Linked DNA regions of Methylovirgula sp. 4M-Z18. Each later gene encodes a partner of the first gene's protein in a complex. Links are inferred from orthologs where the notes say so. Each region holds a gene or a part of one and is shown on either strand. Other genes may lie near its edges.

Region 1 (3,190 bases):
GATGATAGAGCAGGTCGGCGCTTTCCATGATCACCGCCTCGCGATGCATCTGCACCGCATCGAGACCGACTTCAATCGCTTCCTCGGCAAGCTTCTTCGCCATCTTCTGCACGCCGTCGCGAAACAATTTCGACGTGCGCGACAAATTGGGGTCGCGGTCGCGGGCGGTAAGGACCGTAGCATAGAGGCGGTTGATCGAATCGGTCATGCTGACACCATACGAGAAATAGAGACTTGTTGTGGGAAAATCGGTGGAACGCCCGGAAATACGGGCCACAATTTGTGGCTTTTTGCAAAGCCTATTGTCTCGCGCTTGTCAATTCCCACAGTGTTGTACGCTTGGACAACCGCACCGCACACACGGCAGGTGACATCTTGCGAAGGCGGCCCGCGCGCTGCGAGCGAGCCGCATCGTTTTGAAAATGCGCCTGTATCGCAGCGCTAAAACGGATTCGCTCAGCGCCGTGTTCATTTTGAGCGCAAGAAGCGGAGTGCGGCCTTGGCAGGTGTCCTATACGCCATGCTCATTGCCGGAAAGCCGCCGTCCCGCGACCGATCGGGGTTTCGAGTGGAACCGATGACAAAGATTCGCTGGAACGGTTCGGTCGGCCAAGCATAACGGAAAGGCAAGGAGGAACCATGTCGCAGCCATCCATGGGGTCCAAAGATTGGGCCGAGCTCTTGGTGCTTTCCGTTCTGTGGGGCGGCACGTTCTTCTTCGTGAAGATTGCCGGCGCCGAAATTCCGACCTTCACGCTGGTCTTCGGCCGCGTGGCGCTCGCGGCACTGGTGCTGGCGCTCGCGCTGCCGTTTTTGGGCGAGCGCATCCCGACCGCGCCGCGCGTTTGGCTCGCCTTCTTCGGCATGGGCCTGCTCAACAATGTGCTGCCGTTCAGCCTGATCTTCTACGGCGAGAGTTCGATGCCCAATGCCATCGCGGCGTCGCTCTCGGCCATCCTCAACGCGACGACGCCGTTGTTCACCGTGCTGGTCGCGCATGTGCTCACCAGCAACGAGAAGCTGACCGTGCGCAAGGGTGTCGGCGTTCTGCTCGGCTTTGGCGGTGTTGCGGTGATGATCGCGCCCAAACTCTTCGGCGCGCTCGCGGATGGCGGTAACGACACGCCGGTGCTGGCGATTTTGAGCTGCCTCACGGCGGCGCTGATCTATGGGTTTGCCGCCATGTTCGGCCGCCGTTTCAAGGCCATGGGCGTGCGGCCGTTGCAGACGGCCTTCGGCCAGGTCGCGGCATCAAGCGTCATCCTCTTGCCGGTCGTCGTGCTGGTCGACCAGCCTTGGCAGTATGCAGCGCCAAGCGTCGGCGCGGTCTCGTCGCTCGTCGCCATGGCCGTCGCCTCCACCGCCCTCGCCTATATTCTTTACTTTCGTGTGCTCGCCAATGCCGGCGCGACCAACCTGTCGCTGGTGACGTTTCTCATTCCGGTGAGCGCGATTCTGCTCAGCGCCATCTTCCTCGGCGAGCGGCTGCAATGGGTGCATGTCGCCGGCGTCGCTCTGATCGGCTTGGGGCTTGCGGCGATTGACGGACGTCTTGTCGACTTGCTCAAGGCGCGAGGTGCCGGAAGTCGGCAAGCACCCGCTCATAAACCGCCCGCTTGAACGGGATGATCAGTTCGGGCAGGCGCGCCATCTTCTCCCAGCGCCAGGCGTCGAATTCCGGCTTATGGCCGCCGGGTGCATCAATGTCGATCTCGCTTTCATCGCCCTCGAAACGCAAGGCGAACCACTTCTGCGTCTGGCCGCGAAAGCGTCCTTTCCAGGCGCTCCGGATGATCTCGTCGGGCAGATCGTAGGAATACCAATCCTTCGCCTCGGCGAGCAGGCTGACGGAGGAGATATTGGTTTCCTCGCGCAATTCGCGCAACGCCGCCTCATACGGATCCTCGCCGGGATCGATGCCACCTTGCGGCATCTGCCATTCGTAATTCGGCGCCGTGTGTTCGACCTGGCGCCTGTTCTTGCGCCGGCCCATGAACACCAGCCCTTTGGCATTGAGCACCATGACGCCGACGCAGGGACGGTAGAGCGAATTGGTCTCGGTCGGCATCATGAAGTTTGCTCCTTTTCGCGCGCGTATCACCCTTAGCTATAATGTCCATCGCCCACGCAGATAGACAACCCTCGCCGGGTCAAATTTCGGCGGCCCAGACATCGCCGCAAATCGTGGCGCGCATAAGAAAAGCGGCGAATCGCTTCGCCGCTTTCTTAAATCCTTGGCCGGAGGTGCGTCAGTTCGGCGAATCCGTTTTCGGCGCATCGGGCTTGGCCGGATCGGCCGGCTTCGCCGCATCGGCGGCCGGAGCCTTCGCCGGATCGGGCTTGGGCGCGAATTCCGCCGCGACCTCGGCCGGCTTCTTGCCGTGCAGAATTTCCATCGCAGCGATCAATTGCTTGTCGTCCTTCGGGTCCGGCGGCACATAGGCCTGCGAGCCATGCTCTTCCGGACCGCTGTTGAGCAGGTGGCCCTTCAGCGAAGCCTCGCCCTCGATCTGGTCCTTGCCCTTCAGATCGTCCGGCACATCCTCGAGCACCTGCACGTCGGGCTCGATGCCCTTGGCCTGGATCGAGCGGCCCGACGGCGTGTAGTAGCGCGCTGTGGTGAGGCGCACAGCGCCGCCCGATTGCGGTAGCGGGATGATCGTCTGCACCGAGCCCTTACCGAAGGAGCGGGTGCCGAGGATGATCGCACGCTGGTGATCCTGCAGCGCGCCCGCGACGATTTCAGAGGCCGAGGCCGAGCCGCCGTTGACCAGGATGATCAGCGGCTTGCCCTTCGACAGATCGTGCGCGCCGGCGTTCCAGCGCTGGGTGTCTTCGGGGTTGCGGCTGCGGGTCGAGACGATTTCGCCCTTGTCCAGGAAGGCGTTCGACACGGCGATGGCCTGGTTCAGCAGGCCGCCCGGATCGTTGCGCAAGTCCACGATATAGCCCTTGAACTTGTCATCCGGAATGTCGGCGGCGAATTTCGTCATCGCATCCTTCAGACCGTCGAAGGTCTGTTCGGTGAATTGGGTGATGCGGATATAGCCGATGTCGCCCTTCTCCTCGAACTTCACCGACTTGACCCTGATGATGTCGCGGGTGAGCTTGAATTCCTTCACTTCCTTGTTGGGGCCGCGCAGGATCTTCAAGGTGATCTGGGTTTGCGGCGCGCCGCGCATCTTGTCGA
Region 2 (3,158 bases), 4.6 Mb from region 1 along the record:
GGGCGTGAGGCCGCAGACCGAGTCGAAGCGCTGCTCGAGGCCGTTGCCCAAACACCGGCGATGTCGTTTGTGGGCGTGGCGGCAAAACTCGACGCCGCACTGCGGGAAGGGGAAATATGGGTTAAAGTATCTGCGATTGCGGGCTATCTTGCACCGGAGCCGCTCGCCCGGTCGCATCGCCCTCATCCGCTCGATTTGCTCGGCACCTTCTCCCACAGCATCGCTGTGGGAGAAGGGAACAACCGGCCGCTACTTAATATAAACGTAAATATTCACGTCCAGATTGACGTCGTCCGAGCCGCTGACGTCGTTGACATATTCCTCGATCAGTAGGTTCTGCGCTTCGAGATCTTTCTCGTCGAGATAGGCGGCGATCGCCTCGTAGGTCGAGCTGATTTCGTCATAGGCGCCGTGGTGCTGGAATTTCAGCACCTTGCCGGCCGGCGTCTTGCCGATCTTCACGTCCGGCGACAGTTCGGTTTTGCCCTCGGGCGCCGATTCGAGCAGGATCAGCGCCTCGTAGCGGAAGCCTTTGTCGTCGGTGTCGAGGAAGAGGGCCATCGGCCGGCCGATCGCTTTCAAGCCCGCCTTGTCGAGTTCGCCACGTACCTGCTTGAAGCCGTCCTGCAGCTTGGTGTAGCCCTCGTCCCAGGTGGCCGAGCCGGAGACATAGGCCATCGGCTGCTCGGCCATGGTGATGCTTTGCACGGCCGAGGCGTCGCTCGCAGCCTTGTTCGGATCTTCTGCGGGCTGCTGCGGCACTTTGGCCGAATCGTTCGGCGTCGTCGGCGCGATCGTCACCGGCGGGGCCGGGGTCGGCTGGGCAGGAGGCGTCGTCGTGGCCGCCGCCGGCGGGGTTGCGGGCGCGGCGGGGGCTGGTGTCGCGGGAGCCGGCGTCGCAGGGGTGGCGGCCGGATTATCGGTCGTCGTTTGTGCCTGGGCGATTGGGGCGGCGAGGCTCAAGCACAGGCCGAGAATGGCCATGCGGCCGATTTGCTTGAGCGATGTGACAAAGGCCATCAGTAAGCTCCAAATTCCTTAATCCACCGCGCCCCACGGACGAATCTCTCATATCTATTTGACCTTTTTGCATCGGAAAGCCAAGGGGCGGCCCGGTTCGAGGTCCGCGTCAAACTGGTCCTCGCCTTGGAAATCCGCTATAGACGCGCCATATCCCCTTCGCACATGTCGCGTTCGAATAGGTTTTAACATGTCCAGTCCGCTCGCGGGCCGCCCGTTTTACAAGATGAATGGTGCCGGTAACGAAATTGTCGTGCTCGATTTGCGTGGCACCAATCTCACCGTTGCGCCGCATGAGGCGCGCGCCATCGGCCGCGGGCCGGGACTCCTGTTCGATCAATTGATGGTGATCCACGATTCCCGTACCCCGGGCGCCGAGGCTTTCGTCAAGATTTACAACATCGACGGCTCGGAAGCCGAAGCCTGCGGCAATGGCACGCGCTGCGTCGCCTGGGTGATGACGCCCGGCACGCAAACCCGCGCTTTTGCGGTCGAGACGGTCGCCGGCCTGCTCGAATGCGCCCGCGAGGGAGATTGGTCCTTCACCGTCGACATGGGCCTGCCGCGCTTCGAGTGGCAGCAGATCCCGCTGAGCCGGCCCGAGCCCGACGCAAAGGCGATCGATCTGACTTGCGGCCCGATCGGCGGCAAGATTTTGCAAAATCCGTCCGTCGCCAATATGGGCAATCCGCACGCGATTTTCTGGGTCGAGGATGTCGAAGCCTATGATCTCTCCGCCTTCGGCCCGAAGCTCGAACACGATCCGATCTTTCCGCAAAAGGCCAATATCTCGCTCGCCCATGTGGTGAGCCGCGACCATATCGTCCTGAAGGTCTGGGAACGCGGCGTCGGCTTGACCCGCGCCTGCGGTTCGGCGGCCTGTGCCGCGGCGGTCTCGGCGGCGCGCAACGGCGTCACGGGACGCGAAGTGCGCGTGACGCTGCCCGGCGGCGATCTTCTCATCGACTGGCGTGCCGACGACCATGTGATGATGACCGGCCCGGTCGAACTCGAATTCGAGGGCACGTTCGATCCCGCCCTGTTTGCGGACGAAATGGTGTGAGCGCGCCGCGCGCTCCCGCGGTGCAGGGCTTCGGCTGCCGTGTCAATATGATCGAGACGGAAACGATCCGGCAGGCGCTCGAGGCCCACGGGCGCGACGATCTCGTGGTCATCAATACCTGCGCCGTCACCGCCGAGGCGGTGCGGCAGGCAAAACAAGCTATCCGCCGCGCGCACCGCGACCAGCCGCAAGCGCAGATCATCGTCACCGGCTGCGCCGCGCAATCCGAGCCCGAAACATTTGCCGCCATGCCGGAAGTCGCGCAGGTGATCGGCAACGACGTGAAACTCAAGCCGGAGACCTGGGCCCGCGATTTCGGCACGGACACGCAAGAGCGTGTGCGGGTGAACGACATCATGGCTGTGCGGGAAACCGCCGCGCCGTTCTTGGAAGGGTTCGACGGCCATACCCGAGCTTTCGTGCAGGTGCAGACGGGCTGCGATCATCGCTGCACCTTCTGCGTCATTCCGTTCGGCCGCGGCAATTCGCGCTCGGTGCCGATGGGCGATGCAGTGACGCAAATCGCGCGATTGGTCGAGCGCGGCTACCGCGAGGTCGTGCTCACCGGTATCGACATCACCTCCTATGGCGCCGATCTGCCGGGCGCGCCGAAACTCGGCCGTCTGGTCAAACATATCCTGCGGCAGGTGCCGCACCTGCAGCGGCTGCGCATCTCCTCGATCGATTCGGTCGAGGCCGATGACGATCTCATCGATGCGCTGGCAAACGATGCGCGCATGATGCCGCATCTGCATCTCTCGCTGCAGGCGGGCGACGATCTGATCCTGAAGCGCATGAAGCGCAGGCACAGCCGCGCCGATGCGGTGCGCTTTTGCGAGCGGATCCGTAAATTGCGGCCCGATATCGTCTTCGGCGCCGATCTCATCGCCGGTTTTCCGACCGAGAGCGAGGAGATGTTCGCGCAATCGCTGGCGCTAATTGATGAGTGCGGCCTCACCCACCTGCACGTCTTCCCCTATTCGCCGCGCCGCGGCACGCCGGCCGCCAAAATGCCGCAAGTGCCGCGCCCCTTGATCAAGGAGCGGGCCAGCCGCCTGCGCGCCCAGGGCGAGGC

Evidence for each region.
Region 2: the proteins of V9T28_RS22150 (region 1) and dapF are in contact, whole or in part, in a solved structure (PDB 5YGU), measured with the Escherichia coli proteins. The link is inferred for Methylovirgula sp. 4M-Z18 from one-to-one orthologs.

Annotation. Positions count from the first base shown.
Region 1 is NZ_CP149574.1:4,780,853-4,784,042, reverse strand. Bases 319-3,190 are described here. They hold V9T28_RS22150 (RNA pyrophosphohydrolase), read right to left. Parts: upstream 2,072-3,190; coding sequence 1,565-2,071; downstream 319-1,564. Other genes in these bases: V9T28_RS22145 (S41 family peptidase), read right to left, coding at 2,250-3,190; V9T28_RS22155 (DMT family transporter), read left to right, coding at 640-1,620. Outside these bases: hisE (phosphoribosyl-ATP diphosphatase), read right to left, coding at 1-208. UniProt on the Escherichia coli protein: Master regulator of 5'-end-dependent mRNA decay.
Region 2 is NZ_CP149574.1:209,512-212,669, forward strand. The notes cover bases 307-3,146. They hold dapF (diaminopimelate epimerase), read left to right. Parts: upstream 307-1,210; coding sequence 1,211-2,083; downstream 2,084-3,146. Other genes in these bases: V9T28_RS00885 (hypothetical protein), read left to right, coding at 307-333; V9T28_RS00890 (GyrI-like domain-containing protein), read right to left, coding at 307-1,020; mtaB (tRNA (N(6)-L-threonylcarbamoyladenosine(37)-C(2))-methylthiotransferase MtaB), read left to right, coding at 2,080-3,146. Outside these bases: more of V9T28_RS00885, read left to right, coding at 1-306; more of V9T28_RS00890, read right to left, coding at 250-306; more of mtaB, read left to right, coding at 3,147-3,158. UniProt on the Escherichia coli protein: Involved in the succinylase branch of the L-lysine biosynthesis and in the biosynthesis of the pentapeptide incorporated in the peptidoglycan moiety. Catalyzes the stereoinversion of LL-2,6-diaminopimelate (L,L-DAP) to meso-diaminopimelate (meso-DAP).